DNA from 3 places in the Trinickia sp. genome. Region 2 is predicted to be linked to each of the others. Evidence: predicted binding sites of a transcription regulator. Region 2 holds the regulator's gene; each other region holds the start of a gene.
What was found. The regulator FNR, encoded in region 2, switches genes on or off when oxygen is low (the NO sensors DNR and NnrR bind a similar motif). The targets are predictions, from matches to a motif close to TTGATNNNNATCAA.
Positions count from the first base shown of each region.

Region 1: a site for FNR is predicted at 4,879-4,892, ahead of cydD (thiol reductant ABC exporter subunit CydD). Genes of this name have one in related genera too.
Region 3: a site for FNR is predicted at 2,008-2,021, ahead of ACO1XS_RS21085 (PHA/PHB synthase family protein). Genes of this name have one in related genera too.

Region 1 covers NZ_JBMRBK010000022.1:223,906-231,096, forward strand. Annotated here, with positions in the region: gene ACO1XS_RS05610 (fatty acid desaturase) at 1-415, opposite strand, end outside; gene ACO1XS_RS05615 (hypothetical protein) at 412-1,143, opposite strand; gene gloA2 (SMU1112c/YaeR family gloxylase I-like metalloprotein) at 1,415-1,816, shown strand; gene ACO1XS_RS05625 (hypothetical protein) at 1,818-2,012, opposite strand; gene cydB (cytochrome d ubiquinol oxidase subunit II) at 2,024-3,160, opposite strand; gene ACO1XS_RS05635 (cytochrome ubiquinol oxidase subunit I) at 3,174-4,775, opposite strand; gene cydD (thiol reductant ABC exporter subunit CydD) at 5,085-6,869, shown strand; gene cydC (thiol reductant ABC exporter subunit CydC) at 6,866-7,191, shown strand, end outside.
Region 2 covers NZ_JBMRBK010000079.1:174,844-182,034, forward strand. Annotated here, with positions in the region: gene ACO1XS_RS22815 (ureidoglycolate lyase) at 1-607, shown strand, start outside; gene ACO1XS_RS22820 (DUF1488 family protein) at 757-1,035, shown strand; gene ACO1XS_RS22825 (zinc-dependent alcohol dehydrogenase family protein) at 1,057-2,046, shown strand; gene fnr (fumarate/nitrate reduction transcriptional regulator Fnr) at 2,075-2,854, opposite strand; gene ACO1XS_RS22835 (universal stress protein) at 3,145-3,621, shown strand; gene ACO1XS_RS22840 (universal stress protein) at 3,689-4,156, opposite strand; gene phaZ (polyhydroxyalkanoate depolymerase) at 4,193-5,500, opposite strand; gene ACO1XS_RS22850 (SurA N-terminal domain-containing protein) at 5,684-7,191, shown strand, end outside.
Region 3 covers NZ_JBMRBK010000075.1:129,818-137,008, reverse strand. Annotated here, with positions in the region: gene ACO1XS_RS21105 (zinc-dependent alcohol dehydrogenase family protein) at 1-233, opposite strand, end outside; gene ACO1XS_RS21100 (universal stress protein) at 406-1,245, shown strand; gene ACO1XS_RS21095 (DUF3564 family protein) at 1,272-1,643, shown strand; gene ACO1XS_RS21090 (DUF2964 family protein) at 1,703-1,915, opposite strand; gene ACO1XS_RS21085 (PHA/PHB synthase family protein) at 2,163-3,932, shown strand; gene ACO1XS_RS21080 (bifunctional enoyl-CoA hydratase/phosphate acetyltransferase) at 3,889-4,902, shown strand; gene ACO1XS_RS21075 (acetate/propionate family kinase) at 4,899-6,110, shown strand; gene ACO1XS_RS21070 (LOG family protein) at 6,107-7,048, shown strand; gene ACO1XS_RS21065 (BON domain-containing protein) at 7,133-7,191, opposite strand, start outside.

The DNA of each region.
Region 1 (7,191 bases), on a different contig from region 2:
CCCAAGGCACCTCGAGCGGGGCCAGCAGCCAGATCCAGCGCGTGCGCCAGCTTCGAGCATAGAGCGGCCCTTCGGGATCGGCCTCGGTGCAGGGGAGGGGATGGTGTGCCAGATGAAAGTAACGGAAGGCAAAAAAGTTCTGCCCGACCAGCGCCGCGCATGCGGTGCCTATCGCGTCGCTCACGTTGCGATTACCGATGAACGTCCCGTGCGCGCACAGATGCTTGGCTTCTTGACACCCGGTCAGCAGGAGCCCTTGGAGCAGCATCAGCGGAGCGAGGAACCACGGGTTGGTGCAGATCGAAATCAGAATCGTATTGACGAGGACGGACGACAAAAACAATGCGCTGGGCCAATCGCTGTACGTGCGCGGCCGAACGCGTCCGGTCGTGGAGTGCGTGGCGGATCGAGTCATAGCAATGCGGCGAGCGGGTGGGCGATGCGTTGTATCGTAGGCAGCGCAAGCGCAGACCAAACCGGACGCAGTATCGACAAAGGAACCGTTCCTCGCAGGAGCACCCCGTAATCGAGCGATCGCTCATGCGGGAAATAGTCCCGCTTGATCGAGACGATCCTGTCGAAGCCGCGCGAGGCGTAGTAGCGCAACTGCGGATCGAGGGGCAGGCCGCGGCGCCGGGCATGGACGTAGTCTTCGACGTGCCCTTCGGGATGAGCCGCCATCCAGTCGCGCAGACCGGGCACCGGAGAGCCGAGATAGATGTACCGCCAGCCGCGCTTGAGTGCGTAGGGCCAAAAAAATTTCAGTAATGCAGTGACACCGGCTTGATCGCGGCTCGTGAGGCTGATGCCGAATAGCGTCGTCCCTGTGGCAGGGGAGGGCAGTAATGTGCAGTCTTCCCAGCTCGTGACACAGCGGTGGAAGTCGTCGGCGACGGGCCGCATGAACAGCGAGGCGAGCAGTCGGCCGGATCGCGAGCAAAAGGCGCCGACGGCCAGATCGGGATGCGCGTCGATTCGCGCCTGGAGTTGGGCGCGCGACGCAGCCTGCACATCGGTCCACTTTTCCTGCTCCAACTCGAGCAGCGCGGGTAAGTCGCGGTCGGTCAAAAAGCGCGCGTGCACGCGCTCATCGGCTAAAGGGCGAATTGCAATCTGCGAGAGAAAACGAAATGTCTGATCCATAAAGTTTCTTTGTAGCGGCTATTCGAAAAGTTTGTACGATTCATGCAAATCGAATTAGCGCTATTTCGCAGAATGTCTATGTCATGGTCGTGACAGGGAACGACCGATGCTTTGGCGGACGATGTCCTCGCGCCATGACCGCGGGATGCTCCGATGCGCTCGCGATCCTTTTTTAATAAGTTTTTATTCGCTGAGCTACGGGGTCGGTCGATCGTGCGCATTGAGCGTATCGCGCGGACGGTGTATAAACATCGGTGCCATAGGAGATGCGATGACGCCCGCTGCGCTGCCCCTTTCCCGCATTCACCACGTTGCGATTATTTGCTCGGACTATGAGCGGTCGAAGCGTTTTTACACGCAGACGTTGGGGTTGCGCGTCATTCGCGAAACATGGCGGGGGGAACGCCGTTCGTGGAAACTCGATCTCGAAGTCGGCGAGTATGGCCAGATCGAGTTGTTTTCGTTTCCAGAGGCTCCGCCGAGGCCGTCGTATCCCGAGGCCCGGGGATTGCGCCATCTCGCTTTTGCGACAGACGATCTCGATGCGTGCGTCTCGTCGCTCACCGCGGCGGGTGTAGCGGTGGAGCCGGTCAGGCTCGACGAGCTGACCGGCAAGCGCTTCGTGTTCTTCAGCGATCCGGACGGCTTGCCGCTCGAACTTTACGAAGCATAGATCAGCGTCGGGCTGCCGATCGTTCGTGCTCCTGAGTATCGAGCAATACACCGCCCGCGGCGGAGAAGAGCACGATCATGATCGTGCCGACGATCCACGAGAAGTACCACGCGCCATAATTGCCCACGATGACACCGATCACGATCGCCGCGACGACGGCGGCCAGCATCACGGCGAATTGCAAAAACGTCTTCATGATTTACCCCATTAATAAGCGTGCGGATCGGCTTCGACATGTTCTGCCTTCACCTTGCCGCGCATGATGTAAAACGCCCAACTGGTATAGGCGACAATGGCCGGGACGAAAATAGCGGCCCAGCCCGCCATCCAGATCAGCGTATGGCGGCTCGACACCGAGTTCCAGACCGTGAGGCTCTGCGACGGGTGGCTCGATGACGGCAAGAGGAACGGAAACATGCTGACGCCGACCGTGCCGATGACGCCGATCCATGCGAGCGCGCCGCACCACCAGGCGAGTGTCGCGCGGCGCGCGCGCAGCGCAAAAAAGCCCAGCGTCATGCCGAAGTACGCGAGTGCCGGTACGAACCAAAGCGCGGGAACGGCGCGGTAGTTATCGAACCAGCCCGCGCTGACGAGCACCGCGGTTTGTTGCAGCGGGGTTTGCGCCAAGCCGGGCGCCGGTGCCTGTACGAGCCGATAGCCGTTCAGATGGATCATCCACCATCCGCCGATCGTGAACAGCGTGAATGCGATCGCAATGCCGACCGTGGCGGCGCGGCGCGCACGCGCTTGCAGGGGCCCGGGCTCCGAGCGTCCTGTGAGCATCACGCCGCCCATATAGACGGCAAGCGAGAGCGAAAGAATGCCGCACATCACCGCGAACGGATTCAGCAGCGAGACGAAGCTGCCGGTGTAGTGCGACGTGAGATCCCAGTCGAAATGAAAGGGCACGCCCCGCAGCATATTGCCGACACCCGCGCCGTAGACGATCATCGGCACCGTGCCGCTCACGACGAGCGCCCAGTCCCACACGTTGCGCCAGGCAGCCGTCGGCAGTTTGCTGCGGTACTCGAAGCCGAGCGGCCGCAGGATCATCGTCCAGAGCAGCAACAGCATGACGATGTAAAGGCCCGAGAACGCAGTCGCATAGAGCAGCGGGAATGCGGCGAAAACCGCCCCGCCGCCGAGAACGAACCAGACCTGGTTGCCGTCCCAGTGTGGCGCAACGATATTGAGCGCGATGCGCCGTTCGGTGTCGGTGCGCCCGACATAGCGCAGCAGCGCGCCGACGCCCATGTCCATGCCCACCATGATGCCGAGCCCCATCAGCAGCACGCCGAGCACCAACCACCAGAGCACCTTGAAGACTAGATAGAGTTCCATCTCGCAGTCCTTTTTATCGTGCCGGCGCAGCGGTTGCGCCGGTTCGAACCGCCGCCGGCTCCGTGATGGCGGGTGCCGTATCGCTGCCATGTGGCGCGTCGGGACCTTGGCGGATCGCTCTCACCATCAGGAACGCCTCGATGACGATGAATACCGAATAGAGCAGCAAGAAGCCGGCGAGCGAAAAGATCATGTATCCGACGCTGTGGCTGGACGCCGACATCCAGGTGGGTAACACACCATAGACCGACCATGGCTGGCGTCCGACCTCGGCGGTGATCCAGCCGGTTTCGCACGCGATGAACGGAACCGGGATCATCCATGGTGCGAGCGTGAGAAACCGGCGCCGGCGATGGACGTCCCCGCGCAATGACAAGATGACGGCGATCACGAAGTAGGCCAGCATCGAAATGCCGCAGGCCACCATGATGCGAAACATCCAGAACATCAGGAATACGTTCGGTACCGTGTCTTTCGAGGCCTTCGCGATATCGGCTTCGGTCGCTCGCTCGACGTCCTGGCCAGCCGCATAGCGCTTCACGAGAAACCCATAGCCGAGATCGGCCTTGTGTGCCTCGAACTGCGCGAGCGCAGCGGCGTTGGTCGGATCGGCGCTCAACACCTTCAATGCGGCGACAGCGGGAATGCCGTTTCTGATCCGTTTCACCGCATCGGCTTCGATGCGGTCCACGCCCGGCACCGTCGTATCGAACGTGTGCGTGAGAAGTGGCGTGAGCACATACGGGATCTGCAGACTCCAGGCGTTGCGGCGCTCGCTGTTCAGCGGCCATGCCGCGACGTTGAAAGGCGCCGGTGCGGGCTCGGTTTGCCAGAGCGCTTCCATTGCCGCCAGCTTCGATGGTTGGGCATGGCCGCCCACGAAGCCTAGCGCATCGCCGAGCGTAATGACGCCGGCTACCGAGAGCACACCGAACAGACTGGCCATCCGAAACGAGCGCTTGGCGAGCTCCATATGCCGGCCGCGCAGCATGTAGTAGGCGCTGATGCCCGTCACGAAGATGGCGGCGGTCACGTAGCCGGCAATGCTCGTATGCACGAACTTGGTTTGCGCATCTTCGCTGAAAATCAACGCACTGAAGCTTTGCAGTTCCATGCGCATCGTCACGGGATTGAAGGCGGCCCCTTGCGGGTTCTGCATGAAACCGTTGGCCACGAGAATCCAGAGCGCCGAGAGATTCGAGCCGAGTGCGACGAGATAGGTGACGGCGAGATGCTTGCCTTTCGAAAGCCGCTCCCAGCCAAAGGCCATGAGGCCGACGAACGTCGATTCCATGAAGAATGCCATCAGGCCTTCGATGGCGAGCGGCGCACCGAAGATATCGCCAACGAAGCCCGAGTAGAACGACCAGTTGGTGCCGAACTCGAACTCCATCGTGAGACCGGTCGCCACGCCGAGCGCGAAATTGATCAGAAAGAGCTTGCCCCAGAACTGGGTGATATCGCGGTAGATCGGCTTTCCGGTGATGACATAGACGGTCTCCATGACCGCCAGAAGAAACGACAGCCCCAATGTGAGCGGGACGAACAGAAAGTGATAGAGCGCAGTCGCGGCGAACTGAAGCCGCGAAAGCTCGACCACGGTATTGCTGATCATGTGAAGCTCCGGTAATAGGCGTTGCCGAATCGTGCGAATGGTGCGAACCGTGTGTCGGCAAAGACCCGGCACGAACGCGCGAACGCAACACGTTCGACTGTTATTGATTTTAATTAAGCGCCGCTGGATTTCTTGCGGCATACCGTCGCAAGATCCACGCAAACACGGGGCTCGGCGCGCCTCCGCGCGCCGGGCATCGTTTCGCGCGAGCGTGGTTCTGTTATGGTGCGTGCGGGTACGGTTGCATCGTTCTTCGCAATGGGTGCGACATCGTGCCGCGATGTTTTTATATGTTCGAGCTTCAAGAGCATGAGCCCCGATTCTCAGTTGAAAAAGACCCTGGATGCATGGCTTGCGCGGCGCGCGGACGGTATACGTGCGCCCCTCAGGATGGCCGTCGCAATGGGACTGACGGCAGGAGTCGCCGTGATCGCACAGGCGGCGTTGTTGGCGTGGATCGTCAACGCGGTCATCCTCCGCGGCGCGGCGCTCGCGACAGTGTGGCCGGCACTGGCGGCCATGCTGCCGGCGATCGGTTTGCGCTTCGTCGCCGTGCAGGCGGCGCAGCGATATGCGTTCGCCGGCGCGGCGACCGTGCGCGCCGCGTTGCGCGCGGAGCTCGTTCGCAAGATCCAGGCGCTCGGTCCCGCATGGCTCGCGAACGAGTCGAGCGGTGCGTTATCGAGCCATCTCGTCACGGGAGTGGAGGCGCTCGAGGGCTACTATGCACGCTGGCTTCCGCAGCGCGCGTTGAGCGCACTCTTGCCGCTCGCGCTCGTCGTCGTGATATTTCCGCTCGACTGGGTATCGGGTCTCGTGCTCGTATTGACTGCGCCGCTCATCCCGCTTTTCATGACGCTGCTCGGCAAGGATGCGGTGGCCGCGAACCAGCGCCAGTGGCGCCGGCTCGCGCGCTTGAGCGCACGCCTGCTCGACACCCTCGCGGGCCTCGCGACGCTCAAGCGTTTCAACGCCAGTCGGCGCGAAGCGGAAATCGTCGCCCGCGTGTCCGAGTCGTATCGGCACAGTACGATGCAGGTCTTGCGGATCGCGTTTTTGTCCTCGGTGGCGCTCGAATTTCTGTCGACGGTCAGCATTGCGATCGTCGCCGTGCTGATCGGCTTCAATCTGCTCTATGCGAAGGTGCATTTCCAGCCGGTGTTCTTCGTGTTGCTGCTTGCCCCTGAGTTCTATCTGCCGTTGCGTACGCTCGGCACGCACTATCACGCCCGCATGGAGGCCATTGCGGCCGCGGAGCGTATCGTCGACATCCTGAGTGCACCGTTACCGGAGCGTTGCGCTGCGCGGGCGACGCTGCAGCCTGCGCAGCCTCACCGCATTCGTTTCGAGCGCGTGTCGTTCGCGCATGCCGAAGGCCGCACCGCGGTCGATGCGCTCAGCTTCGTTGCCGAGCCCGGCGAAATCACGGCCCTGGTTGGCCCGAGCGGAGCGGGTAAGAGCACCGCCCTCAATTTGCTGCTCGGCTTCGCGTTGCCCCGAAGCGGTTCGATTTGGATCGGCGACATGGACCTGTCGGCCATAGACGAAGGCAGCTGGCTCGCGAACGTGGCATGGGTGCCGCAGCGCGCGCACCTCTTCGCGGGTACGGTGCTCGACAATCTGCGGCTCGCTTCGCCCGGCGCCTCGCTCGCGCGCGTGCGCGAGGCCGCCGAGCTTGCGGATGCGCACGAATTCATCGAGGCGTTGCCCGCCGGATACGACACGCCTGTCGGCGAGCGTGGCGTGGGCTTGTCCGGCGGTCAGATTCAACGTCTTGCGCTCGCCCGTGCCTTTCTCAAGGATGCGCCCGTGGTACTGCTCGACGAGCCGACCGCCCATCTCGATGCGCGTACGCAGCAACGCATTCATGCCGCGATCGGTCGGCTCGCGCGTGGACGGACGGTGCTGCTTGCAGCTCACCGGCCGGCCACTGCGCAACTGGCGACGCATATCGTCGTCATCGATCGCGGACGCGCCCTCGAGAGCGGATCGCATCGGGAATTGATGTCCCGCGACGGCCTTTATCGCCGTCTGATGCGAGCCTACGACACGCACGATGCGCATGCAGATGCGGTTTCCGGAGTTGTATCGTGAGCGCCTCGCTGCGATCGGACCGGCCGAAGCATTCCCGCGTGCGTCTTGCGCACGAGGCTCGCGCCGATTTCATCCGCCTCGTTCTGCTCTTTCGTCCGTACTGGAAGCGGATGGCGCTCGGTGCAGCCGTCTCGCTCGCGACACTGCTTGCCAATGTCACTCTCATGGCGCTTTCGGGCTGGTTCATCGCCTCGATGGCGCTCGCGGGTATCGCGCGGACGGCTTTCGACTACTTCACCCCGGCGGCGGCGATCCGCGCCTGCGCGATCGTTCGTACGCTTGGGCGTTACATCGAACGGCTCGTCACCCACGATGCCACTTT
Region 2 (7,191 bases):
GGATCACGCGGCGGAATCGAACATGCCGATTCCGAGCGAACCTGTGGTCTTCAATAAATGGACGAGCGCGATCGTCGGCCCGAACGACGATATCGAGATCCCGCGTGGATCGAAAAAGACCGACTGGGAGGTGGAACTCGGTGTCGTCATCGGGCGGCCATGCAAGTATGTCGACGAAGCGAACGCCCTCGATTACGTGGCCGGTTTTTGCGTCATCAACGATGTGTCCGAGCGCGAGTGGCAAATCGAGCGCGGCGGGCAGTGGGACAAGGGCAAGGGCTTCGACACGTTCGGCCCCCTGGGCCCGTGGCTGGTCACGCGCGACGAAATCGCCGATCCGCAGCAGCTTCATCTTTGGCTCGAAGTCGACGGGCACCGCTATCAGAACGGCAATACGCGCACGATGATCTTTACGGTCGCGAAGCTCGTCTCGTATCTTTCGCAGTGCATGAGCCTGCAGCCTGGCGATGTAATTTCGACCGGCACGCCGCCGGGCGTCGGTCTGGGCATCAAGCCGGAGCCCGTTTACTTGAAAGCGGGCCAGACGATCCGCCTCGGCATCGAGGGGCTCGGCGAGCAGCGGCAACGCACGGTCGCCGCGGAGTGATCCGAGCCCCGCAAGCGTTGATCCAAGTCAAGCAGGACGACGCTTGCCATCGACTATCCTGATGGCAAGGGCGCGTGGCACGTCCGCGCCTTTTGTCGTAAGGTTGCCGGATGGATTCGCCGCGGCACGGTTGCCGCAAAGGGGGCGCTATGCATATCTCTTTTCCGATCGAGGCTCCGGAGTACTGCGGCCGCGACCTGGTGCTCGCGTTCCCGGCGCTCGTCGATGGCGAGCGCGTCCAATGCGCAATTACCGCGGAGGCGCTCGAAGACCACTTTGGCGCCCAGTCGCTCCGGGAAGAGGATGTCCTTGCGGCGTTCGAAAAGCATCGGCATGCCATCGAACGAGCCGCTCGCGAATTGTTGCAAGAACTCGGCAAGAAGCCGGTGCTGCTGCATAGCGGGTTTTTCCGTTTTCACGACGCTTGACTCGCACCGGGAGACAACGACGTGCGCGCGATGGTATTCGACGGCCGGTCCCCGCACTTGAGCGAGCGCGAGTTGCCGGATCCGACGCCCGGCCCCGGGCAATTGTTGATCCGCATTCGCGCATGCGGGGTGTGCCGCACCGACTTGCATGTGGTCGACGGGGAATTGGCCCATCCCAAGACGCCCGTCGTACCGGGGCACGAAATCGTCGGTGTCGTCGCGGGCCTGGGTGAGGGCGTCACCGAATTCCGGCTGGGCGAGCGCGTCGGGGTGCCCTGGCTCGGCCATACGTGCGGGCAATGCCGCTACTGCCGCGGCGGCCGAGAAAATCTGTGCGATCGGCCGGCGTTCACGGGCTACACGCTCGATGGTGGGTATGCCGAGTGGGTTGCCGCGGATAGCCGCTATTGTCTGCCCATACCGGCTCGTTACTCCGACGCGGAAGCCGCGCCGCTATTGTGCGCGGGCCTCATCGGATATCGCACGCTCGCGATGGCCGGCGACGCCCGGCGCATCGGCATCTACGGTTTCGGAGCGGCCGCACACATCGTGGCGCAAGTGGCCAGCCATCAGCAGCGGATCGTCTATGCGTTCACGCGGCCCGGCGACGCGGCCGCGCAGCAGCTCGCTCGCCGACTCGGCGCACATTGGGCCGGCGGCAGCGATGCCGCACCGCCCGAACCGCTCGACGCGGCACTTATTTTTGCACCGGTCGGTGCGCTCGTGCCCGCCGCACTGGCCGCCGTCGTCAAAGGCGGCATCGTGGTCTGCGGCGGCATCCACATGAGCGCGATTCCGTCCTTTCCGTACGACCTGCTCTGGGGCGAACGGCGCCTTGTATCGGTCGCAAATCTGACGCGCGAAGATGGACACGCGTTCATGCGGATCGCGGGCCAGGTGCCGCTGCGCATCGAGACGACGCTCTATCCGTTGCGCGAGGCCAACCGGGCGCTGTCCGACTTGCGCGAGGGCCGCCTCACCGGCGCCGCGGTGTTGACGACCGGCGATTGACGCAACCCCAGGGCGTATATCGGCGGGCTCAAACCGCTTCGAGCGCGGTCAGATCGACGATGCGGATTTTTTTGCCGTGAGTTTCGAGCAGCCCGTCGCGCTGGAATTTGGAGAACATACGGCTGACTGTCTCGAGCTTCATGCCGAGGTAATTGCCCATTTCCTCGCGCGTCATGCGCAAGTTGAATTCGGCGGCCGAGTAGCCGCGCGCCTTCATGCGGCTCGATAGATTGAGCAGGAACGTGGCGACGCGCTGCTCGGCGCTCATCGTGCCGAGCAGCATCATCAGCGACGATTCGCGCACGATTTCGCTGCTCATCGTGCGCAGCATTTGCCGCTGCAACTGCTTCGATTCCGTGCACATCGACTCGAGTAGCGAATAAGGCATGATGCATACGCTGCTGTCTTCGAGGGCTATCGCATCGCTGCTGTGTCGTTCGGCACAGACACCGTCGAGCCCGAGCACTTCGCCCGCAAGGTGAAAACCCGTGACCTGCTCTCGGCCATCGCGGTGCATGACGACGGTCTTGAACGAACCGGCCCGCACGGCATAAATGCTCTCGAACGGATCGTGGGTACGGTACAGCGCTTCGCCGCGCTTGATGGTCCGCGTCGTGTTGACGATCGCATCGAAGCGCGCGATTTCCTGAGCGGTCAACCCATCCGGGACGCAGGCCGAGCGCAGCGAGCAGGACGCGCAGCCCTCCTTGGCAGGCGACGGTAGCTTTCGACTGTGGGCACCCCCGGACGTCTCCTGCGGGGCCGGGGATGGGCCTTCTTGTCGGGGGAAATCCAGTTCGAGCAACATGGTGGCCTCCGCCAGTGACGCGCGCGCGGCAGCACGCACGTGATCCTTCATGGCAGTGAGTATGGCCAGCGCCCCGCGAAAAAAATATCAGCGCGATACGAAACTGGGGTAGGTATCGACGGCGCTTTGTAAGCATTTTCCTACGGTCGCGCCAGGAATCGGCTCATTCGTCAGGCCTGCCGACGCCCCCCGATCGCTCGTTGATCGGCATCAAGGCGCGCAGGCCTGGCGGGTCGCACACTTATTGCATCAATGATCGATGCAGTGGGCCTGTGCCCCGGAGAACCATCATGTACACACGTATTCTGGCTGCCATCGACGGCAGCCGCGCAGCGCGTCTTGCGCTCGACGAGGCCGTAAAGATTGCCAGCGCTTCGGGCGCGTCGATCGTCGCGGTCTGCGTCGTGGAGCACGCACCGCAACTGGTGGACGTTGGTGCGGTCTATCAGGGCGGTGAGGGCGCGAGCCCCGAGGCGATCGAGGCGGCGACCGCGGCGCTCGAGGAAGCCGAAGAAGTCTTCAAGGCGGGAGGGGTCGAGGGCACGCCGCGTGTCGTCGACGCGTACGGCGAAAGCGTGGCCTCGGTCATTGCTCGCGTCGCCGCGGAATGTGAGGCGGAACTCATCGTCATTGGAACGCATGGTCGCCATGGCGTGCGCCGCGTGTTGCTGGGCAGCGTTGCCGAATCGTTGCTGCGCTCGGTGGAACTGCCGGTATTGCTCGTGCGCCACGATGAAGTGGCCCGCGGCGCAACGGGCAAACTCTGACGGGAGTCCGCGGCTCGTCGGTGCCTCGGCGTGCCGGATCGATGCCGCCGTGCCGTCGGGCCGGCACTCAACTTTCACCGGCCGCCGCATCGCTGGCCGGAACGAGGAGAACCGGACAGCACGAAATGCGCAGGAAGCGTTCCGCTACGCTGCCGAGCATGAGGCGTTGGAACCCGCGCCGCCCATGTGTACCCATGACAATCAGATCGGCCGGCCACTCCTCGGCGACACGCAAGATCGTATGCGCAATATCGTCGCGAAGCGGGTTGGTCTCGACCACGCGCGGCGTGCCGGTAACGTCGGCCGCTTTCATTTTCTCGATCGCTTCGTCGACCACGCGCGCTCCCTGCTCGAAAAGCGCATCGCGCACCAGGTTCGGATCGTAGCCAGGCGCCTCCGAGCCGATGACCGGCACGTCCACGACAAAAAGTGCAAGCAATTCGGCGCCCGAACCGCTGGCGAACCGGAGCGCGGCCTCGAGCGCGCGCGTGGACGTGGCACTACCGTCGATAGGGGCGAGGATGTGTCGGTACATTTGGGCCTTCCGCGAAGTCGATCCGTTTTTCGGACATCATCGGCGCACGCTCATCGTTGCAGCCTGATCTGAATCAAGTGCGCGCGATCTGGCCGTCGGGGGTGGCCGGACCCGGGAGCCACGCCGACGCGCGGAGGACGCCGAACGCCAGAAACGGGCCAGCTCGGGGTGGATCGCTTCGCGCCAGCGGGCTCCGGTAAAAAGATCGTAGTGATCGCAATCGGCGATCGTCAGGCGCATTCTCGAGCGCTGCGGCACGGACGCTAGAACGGTATGGGCGGCATGCGTCTGGCCCGCGCCGGTGATATCGTCGCGATCGCCCTCGACCGTACAAAGGGCGGTGCTAGCAAGCGCCGAGCCATCGATGCGGCGTCCTGCAATCTGCCAAATACCGTGCGCGAGCCGGTGCTCGCGAAAGAGGACCCGCAGGGTATCGAGGAAATAGTCCTCGGTCATGTCGAGCACGGCGGCGTACTCGTCGAGCGCGCGTCGGCTTTCCGCCGCTTTTGTCTTGTCTGCGCGCCACCGGTGCGCCCAGTACCGCGATTCGAGTGCGAGCTGGCGGTCCGGATGCACGGCCATCAGCGCCGCATGTTGAATATAGCCTGGATAGACCCGTCGGCCTGCGCCAGCGTAACCCGGCGGGACGATATCGATGAGAGTGGCTCGGAACCAGCCGATGCTGTGCGCGAGCGCGAAGCGGCCGACGGCCGTCGGATTGATGCGTGCATCGATGGGACCGCCCATCAGCGTGAGGCTGAGCGGAGCCGGCTCGCCGCACGCGGCGACGAGGGCGGCCGCGGCGGCGGCAGGTGCGGTGGCCTGGCATACGGCCAGGACATGCAGTCCGGCGCCGCCGAGCATGCGCAAAAACCGTTCGATGGTCTGGACGTAGTCGTCGAGGCCGAACCTGCCGGCCGTTATCGGAACGTCTCGTGCGTTGGCCCAATCGGTCACATAGACGTCGGTGTCCTCCAGCAGCGTCTCGACCGTCTCGCGCATCATGACGGCGTGATGGCCGGCCAGCGGCGCGCAGACCAGAACGGGATACGGGGATGAGCGAAGGACCATGCCTTCGCGGGCGAAGTGACGGAGTGCGCAAAACGGCGTTGCCGCGACGATGGTTTCTTTCACGCTCACCTGGCGTTCGCCGATCGTCACCGAATGAATATCGAAGCCCGGCGCTTGGGCGGCGGTCTGAATGAAGCGGCCGAACCAGTCGCTGCCCGGAACGCCGCTATCGCCAGGCGCCACCGGTAATCCGAAAAGGCGCCCGGCATATTCGGTCCACGCGCCAACGGAGCGCGCCAGCGCGCGCTGCGCTTCCAGCCAGTCGTAGAGCATGACCGCCTCCCGCGGCACGCCGCGCTCGCCAGCGTGGGGCCCACGCAGCGCGACAGTGCCCGGCTATTGTGCCGACGCGGCATGCCGGCTGGCAAGCCCGTCTTTCCGCCAGAACCGGATTTGTCGCCGCCGGTTGCAGCTGTTGTACTATTGGACGTTTTTGTCCAACGTAACCAGTCACGCATGCTCGATTTCTTTCGCAACCACAAGCGCCTGATGATGTTCATGCTCGTCCTCGTCATCGTGCCGGGGCTGGGCTTCATCGGTATCCAGGGTTTCCGCGGGTTCTTCGACGAAAGCGCCAATGTGGCGAGCGTCAACGGCCATAAAATCACCCGTGCCGAATTCGACGACGCGATGCGTCGGCAACTCGATCAGGCGCGGCAGGTGCTCGGCGCGCGCTTCGACGCGAAGATGTTCGATACGCCCGAGCGGCGCCGCGAATTGCTCGACAGCCTGATTCAGCAGCGCGTGCTGGCCGACGAGGCGCAGCGCGAGCACCTGAGCGCATCGGATGACGCGGTGCGTCGAGCGCTCTTGGCCGATCCGGTGATTGCGTCGCTGCGCAAACCCGATGGGTCGATCGACGTCGATCGCTATACCCAGTTGCTCGCGATGCAGGGCATGACACCCGATCAATACCAGGAGCGTGTCCGTTACGGCCTGGCGATGGACCAGATCCCCGATAGCATCCAGGCGAGCGCGTTCGTGCCCAAGAGCGTTGCCGAGCACCTGGCCCAGCTTGCCGAGCAACAGCGCTCGGTGCAGCCGCTGGTGCTGCATACCAGCGATTACGCCTCGAAGGTCAAGGTGGACGATGCGCAGCTCGCCGCGTACTACGATGCGCATCGCGCCGATTTCGCGACGCCGCCGACGGCGTCCATCCAATACGTCGTGTTCTCCCCGGCTACGCTGGGCGCCGGGATCAACCCGACCGAAGCCGATGCGAAGAAGTACTACGACGACAACACGGCGCGTTTCACGACACCGCGTGAAGTGCGCGTGAGCCAGATTCTGATTCCGTCGCCGAGCGGTGCGAAGCCCGACGAGGACGCGGCCGCGAAGAAAACGGCGCAGGACGTACTGGCGCAGGTGAAGGCGCATCCCGATCAGTTTGCGCAGATCGCTCAGAAAGAATCGAAGGACCCGGGCTCCGCATCGAAGGGCGGTGACCTCGGCTGGTCGACCGGTGGTGTGATCACGGGCGACAAGGCATTCGACGCGGCCGCGCTCGGGTTGAAGAAAAAGGGCGATGTCAGCGATGTGGTGCGTTCGGCGTTCGGATACCACGTGATCATGCTGACCGACGAAAAGCCGCCCGTCGTCAAGCCGTTCGCCAGCGTGAAGGACCAGATCGAGAAGGAACTCAAGTCGCAGCAGGCCGCCAAGGCTTTCAGCGACGGCTCGGACGCGTTCACGTCGACAGTCTACGAACAGGCGAAGAGCCTGCAGCCGGTTGCCGACAAGTTCAAGTTGACGCTGCAAACGGCCACGGTCACCAACAAGCCCAGCGCGTCGCTGCCGCCCGACAGCCCGCTCAACAATCCCAAGTTCCTGGCTGCTGTCTTCGCCAACGATGCCGTCAAGGACCATAACAACACGCAGGCGATCGACGTCGGCAATAACATGCTGATCTCGGCTCGCGTGACCGACTTCAAACCGGCTGCCACGCCGCCGCTGGCATCGATCAA
Region 3 (7,191 bases), on a different contig from region 2:
GGCTTGAACGCCGTCACGGCAGAGCCGACCTCTTGAACGATGCCGACGCCTTCATGGCCGAGAATGCGGCCGGGTTCGCATGTCGGCACGTCCCCTTTGAGAATGTGCAAATCGGTTCCGCAAATGGTTGTGCGGGTGACCCGAAGGATCGCGTCGGTCGCATCGACGAGAGCCGGTGTCGGGCGATCGTCGAGCGAGCATGCGCCGGGACCGTGATACACGAGAGCTTTCATTACTGGATTACCTCCAAGGAGCCAAAGGTTCGTTCTGCATACAAAACACCTTAAGCCTTGGCGAAACACCCCGGGTTGATTTGCGTCAATCAGTAGAACTCGCCGCGCTCCTAGACTGGAAACAGTTAAGCACCCATCCAGTATCGGAATTCCATTCTTGGGAGCAATGGCAATGAGTTACAAAAGCATCCTCGTGCACCTCGATCCGAGCCAGGCTGTGCACAACCGGCTGGAACTCGCGCTATCGCTTTCCAAGCAGTTCGAAGCTCATCTCACGGGGTTTTTCACTGTCTTCAGGCCGGAACCCGGATCTTTCTACGTGATGGCAGGCAACGCCGACCTTTACAGGGAGCTCGACCATCGGCGCGAGGAGCGCAAAGGCGCTCTCGAACGCCTGTTCCGGGCCGAAATGTTGCGTCTCGGGGTCGCGGGAGAATGGCAATCTTCGACGGAATACGCCAATCGGTACGTGCCGCAGGCGGCTCGTCTCGCCGATCTGGCCATCGTCGGTCAATACGATCCCAGCGACCCCGAGTCGTTCGTCGCCGACCAATTCGTCGAAAATCTGGTGCTCTCGTCGGGACGCCCCGTGTTGGTCGTGCCGTATGCCCGCCAATTCAAAAGCACCGGCTCGCGCGTACTTGTTGCGTGGGACGGCAGTCGCGAGGCCACCCGCGCGCTACACGATGCGTTGCCGTTTCTGGGCCGCGCGAAGCAAGTGACCGTGCTCACCATCGACGCGCTGAAGGGCGAGCCCCCATCGAGCCGCATTCCCGGGTCCGATATCGCGGCGATCGTCTCGCGTTATGGCGCCAACGTCGCCACGCAGGACGTCGAGGGTATGAAAGACGTGCCGACCGGCGAAGCGATCCTCTCCCGAGCCGCCGACCTCGATGCAGACCTGCTCGTGATGGGTTGCTACGGCCATTCGCGCTGGCGCGAGTGGGTGCTCGGTGGCGCGACGCGGTCGATTCTCAAATCGATGACGTTGCCGGTGCTGATGTCGCACTGATAGGAAGCCGTCGACAGGAGACTTCAATGAGAATCACCCTACACCTCGATACATTCAATACCAACCCTAGCGCGTACGCCATTCTCTGGCTGGACGACGCTTCGCTCAAATGGTCGCGCGAAGCGCACGCCGGCCTCGCGCTACCCGCGTGGGGAACCGTGCGCACGGAAGCAGGCAGGACATTGATATTGGACCCGTCCGGCACGCAGCAGCTATGCAAGCTCGAAGGGTTGGGGCTCGGAACCGATGGCGGACCGTTCGAGGGCGAAGTCGGTCGCGCCTCGTGGTGCAATCGGGGTTCGACGAAACGCATGCTGGGCGATTGGCACGTGCAGTGCGTCGACTGCGAAACGAGCGAACCCGAATTCGGCGTCTTTGCCGATGACGAAGCCGCTTGACCTGATATTCGCGACACTCGCACCGCCGGCCACGGTCAACGCCTTCCGGAAGACTTCGTTCATTTCCAAGGATCCGGGTGCGAGTCCTCGTCGAGACCCATGAGCGGGTTGAGCAGGAGCACGAACGCCGCGACGCCGATGACGACTGCCGCCGCACCATAACGGACCGCACTGTCCCGATCAAAAAACAGTCCGTGAATTGCGGCAAAGATGCCGCAAATCGCGACGAATACCGCCAGCGTCGCCAATACGATTCGAAAGTTTGCTCGCATGATCGAACTGCCCCACTGTGCACGCATTGCTCGTGCGACGGCCCGGTGCCGGCGCCAGAGCCTTCATCTTCGCCGGTTGCCTGTGCGCCTCGTTGATATGCGTCAATCGTGCGCGAAGTGAGTAACGAACCATCGCGTACGTTCACACGAATGCCCGAGCCCCAAGCGTCGCGCGCGTTGACGTAGGTCATACCTGCCGGCACCCACGTGTGTAGAGTGGATTTCACGCCGAACTGAAGGATGCTCGATGGATACGCGCAGCAAGGAGAAAAACCCGATCGACGATGCCGCGCTCACGCCCGGCCTTCTAAGCGACAGCCCATTTCGCGCGCTCGACCATGCGAAGGAAGCATGGATCGCGCAAGCCACCGGCGGCCCATCGCCGGCAGCGCTCGCACTCGCTTTCTCCGATTGGTTCATTCACTTGCTGGCGGCACCCGGCAAGCGGATGGAACTCGCTGCACTCGCCGCGAGCCAGGCGGCCCAACTACTGGACTGCGCATACGGTATCGCGCCACGCGAGCCGGATCTGCCGAGCGACGATCGGTTTCGCGCCCCCGTCTGGCAGATCCCCCCATTCCGCGCCTGGCAGTATTCGTTCCGACTGACCGAACAATGGTGGTGTGCAGCGACGCACGAGATGCCCGGCGTGACGCGCCACCATCAAGACGTAGTGTCGTTCGCCGCGCGGCAATGGCTCGACGTTTTTTCGCCGGGCAACTTCCCGCCGACGAATCCCGAGGTCGTCCAACGCACGGCCGAAACCTTCGGCGTCAATCTCGTTCAAGGTACGTTGAACGCGCTCGAAGACGCGTCGCGCGTCGCCGCCGGGCAACCGCCCGAGGGAACGCAGCGGTTCAAACCCGGCGTCGATGTCGCCGTCACGCCCGGGCGCGTCGTTTTTCGCAACCACCTGATCGAGTTGATCCAATACCGTGCGTCGACCGCCGAAGTTCGTGCCGAGCCGATACTGCTCGTGCCCGCGTGGATCATGAAGTACTACATTCTCGATCTGTCGCCGCACAACTCGCTGGTGCGATATCTCGTCGACCAGGGGTACACCGTCTTCTGCATATCGTGGCGCAACGTCGACAAGGACGATCGCGATCTTGGATTCGACGACTACCGTAACCTTGGCATCATGGCTGCGCTCGATGCCATATTGCAAATCATGCCCGGGCGCAAGATCCACGCGGCCGGCTACTGCCTGGGTGGCACGCTTCTCGCGATCGCGGCTGCCGAGATGGCCCGCCGGCGCGACGAGACGCTGGCCTCGATCACGTTGTTTGCCGCGCAAACGGACTTCAGCGAACCCGGGGAACTGCAGCTGTTCATTGACGACAGCCAGATCTATTTTCTCGAGAGCGCTATGTGGGAACGTGGCTATCTCGGCGGCGAGCAAATGGCGGGGTCGTTTCAGCTGCTGAAATCGAACGATCTTGTCTGGTCGCGTGTCGTCCACGATTACCTTCTCGGCGAACGCGCGCCGATGAGCGACTTGAACGCGTGGAACGCGGACCGCACGCGCATGCCCTATCGCATGCACTCGGAGTATCTGCGCAAGCTCTTTCTCGGCAACGACCTTGCATGTGCAAGATACGAGGTTGACGATCGGCCCGTTTCCCTGCGCAACATCCGCACGCCGATGTTCGTCGTGGGCACGGAACGTGACCATATCGCGCCATGGCGGTCCGTCTACAAAATCCACCATCTCTGCGATGCCGACATCACGTTCGTGCTGACGAGCGGTGGCCACAACGCGGGCATCGTCAGCGAGCCGAACCATCCACACCGCCACTACCGTATCGAAACTACCGCCGCCACGGGTCTCAGCGTCGGTCCGGACGAATGGATGGCACTCGCGGACCGACATGAGGGCTCATGGTGGCCCGAATGGAGCGAATGGCTCGGTATGCGCTCTAGCGCGAAACGCCTCCCACCCCCAGCGTGCGGGTCGCTGGGGGTGGAAGACCATGCCACGGCCGACGCCCCTGGCACCTACGTTTTCCAAAGATAGAAGGGACCACGTGAACGACGATCTTTCGGGCAGCCGGCTCACAGGTCACGGTCGCTACGAAGCATTCATTCGCAGCGCTCAGAGCCGGCCGCCCCTGCGAACCGCGATCGTACACCCCTGCTCTCCCGAAGCTATTCGGGCGGCCGTCGAGGCGCGCGACGAAAACCTGCTCGACCCCGTGCTGATCGGCCCGGAAGCGAAGATCCGGGCGGCGGCGGATGCTGCCCAGTGCAGCCTCGCACACATCACGATCGAAGCGGTCGCGCACAGCCACGCCGCGGCCGCCCGAGCCGTCGAGCTCGGCTCGTCCGGAGCGGTGGCGGCGTTGATGAAGGGCAGCCTGCACACCGACGAGCTGCTCTCGGCCGTGGTCGCACCGGGCTCCGGCCTGCGAACCGAGCGGCGCGTCAGCCACGTCTATGTCATGGATGTTCCAGCTTATGAAAAACCGCTCGTCATCACGGACGCGGCCGTCAACATCGCGCCCGACCTCATGCAAAAACGCGACATCTGCCAGAACGCGATCGACTTCCTACGGCTGATGGGCATCGACGAGCCGCGCGTGGCGGTTGTGGCCGCGGTGGAAACCGTGAATCCCAAGATGCAATCCACGCTCGATGCGGCCGCGCTCACGGTCATGGCCACACGCGGTCAAATCACGGGCGGCCTGGTCGATGGCCCGCTTGCATTCGACAATGCGGTCAGCCCCGCGGCCGCGCTGACGAAAGGCATCGTTTCGCCGGTCGCGGGCCGAGCCGACATCCTGCTCATGCCCGATCTCGAAGCCGGCAATATGCTCGTCAAGCAACTCATGCTGTTTGCCGGCGCGGACGGCGCGGGTCTCGTGTTGGGCGCACGCTTACCGGTCATCCTCACGAGCCGCGCCGATTCGCTGCGCGTGCGCCTGGCGTCGGCCGCGCTCGCCAAGCTCGTTGCCGAACGCACGCACCACGATGCCATTCCATCATGAGCGAACCGCTTCTCCTCACGTTCAACCCCGGCTCATCGACGATCAAATGCGGGCTGTTTCGCGTAACGGGCACCTCGCCGATACGCATTGGCAGCGGCAGCATCGATTTTCGGAGCGCACCGTTATCGCTGAACATCTCGAATGGTGGCGAAGCTGTGCGGGTGCCGTTACGCGCACCGCGCACGGACGATCTGCATGCTGTCATCGACGAAACGCTCGATTGGTTCAAAGACCATTTTTCGTTGAACGATTTCGCGCTGGTCGGGCATCGGGTCGTACATGGAGGCGACCGATTCAAAGGTCCCATTGCGATCGACGATCGCGCGCTGGCGGCCATCGAAGAACTCGTCCCGCTCGCGCCGCTGCACCAACCGCAAAGCGTTCGGCTCATTCGTGCCATCCGCACTCTACGGCCACACGTGCACCAAACAGCATCGTTCGATACCGCATTTCATCAGGGGCAACCCGATCTCGTGCGACGCTTTGCGATCGCGCGGCGCCTGTTCGACGAAGGCATCAAGCGATATGGCTTTCATGGCCTGTCATATCGGTTCATCGCCTCGCAACTCGCCAGCCTTTTCCCTGCGCTTGCGCGTGGCAAGATCGTCGCAGCCCACCTCGGGAGCGGAGCGAGCCTCTGTGCACTCGAGGGCGGTGTGAGCCGCGACACGAGCATGGGGTTTTCGACGCTCGACGGCGTTCCAATGGCAACGCGTTGCGGCGCGCTGGATGCCGGTGTCGTGCTGCACCTGCTCGGCCAGCGTCAGTTCAGCCTCGCCGAAGTTGAAGCATTGCTCTATCACGAATCCGGCTTGCTTGGTGTCTCGGGCATCAGCGCCGACAGCCGTGAATTGCTGGCGAGCGCGTTGCCGCAAGCGCGCGAAGCGCTGGACCTCTTTGCCTTTCGTATTGCCGGCGAGGTCGCAAGGCTGGCGACCTCCATGGGCGGGCTCGACGCTGTTGTTTTTACAGCCGGCATCGGAGAGCACCAACCTGCCATTCGAGCGGCAGTCTGCGAACGCCTGGCATGGCTTGGGGTTCGGATCGATGCCCCCTCGAACGCACGCAACGCGCGCGTTATCAGCGATACCACGAGCAAGGTGGACGTGCTCGTGATCGCGACGGACGAAGAGCAGGTGATTGCGCAAGAGGCGGTATCGGTGCTCGACGGCCAGCGCTTGGCGAAAGGATCGGGAGGTGCGCAATGAAGGGACACACTGGCATAGTCGCCGAGCCGCACGCGGCATTGCCGTGTTCTGCGCAAACCGACACGATTGCTTCGGCCCCGGCCGCCGGAGACCAAGACGTATCCGGCGACGAGGTACAGCAGGAAGCCGCCGAGCGCGTGCGGCAACTGATCGAGAGCCCCAGCTACCGGCAGGCCGACGCAGACCGGGCCTTCCTGTTGCGCCCCGAGATGTGCGGCGTGCGCCTGCAACTGGACTTCTGGAAGACGGAGGAAATCCTGCGGCGCCACGGCATCGAACACACGATCGTCGTGTACGGGAGCACCCGCCTCATCGAGCCCGCGGCAGCGCAGCAGCGCCTCGACGCGGCGAGACAAGCGCTCGCCGACGCGCCCTTGAATCCACAATGCCGAAGAGCAGCCGCCATCGCCGAGCGGCTGCTCGCGAAGAGCGCGTACTATTCGATCGCTCGCGAATTCGGTCGGCTGGTCGGACGCGCGCGTACCTCAGGCGCACCGCCGCAACTCGCGATCGTCACTGGCGGCGGCCCAGGCATCATGGAGGCCGCCAATCGCGGCGCGTTCGAATCCGGCGCACCAAGCATCGGCTTGAACATCTCGCTGCCGCGCGAGCAGCTCCCGAACCCCTACATCAGTCCCGACCTTTGCTTCAAGCTGCATTACTTCGCCATCCGGAAGCTCCACCTGCTCGAGCGCGCCAAGGCCGCCGTGTTTTTCCCCGGCGGCTACGGCACATGCGACGAACTGTTCGAGGTTCTCACGCTCCTGCAGACGGGGAAAATCGCGCCGCTGCCCGTGGTGCTCGTCGGTGAGCAATACTGGCGGCGAGCGATCGACTTCGATTTCCTCGTCGAAGAAGGCACGATCGCCGCCAGCGATACGGCACTGTTCTCGTTCGCCGAGGATGCCCAGGAGATCTGGCAGTCGATCACGCGCTGACGAGGGTTGTCCGCATACACCGGCGAAAACGGCGCTTCCGTCCTCCCCGCCATGAAGCACGGGGAGTTCATACAGCCGGCCGCCTTACCCGACGACGAGATTGTCGATCACCGCGTGCACACCCGGCGCGGACCATGCGGCGC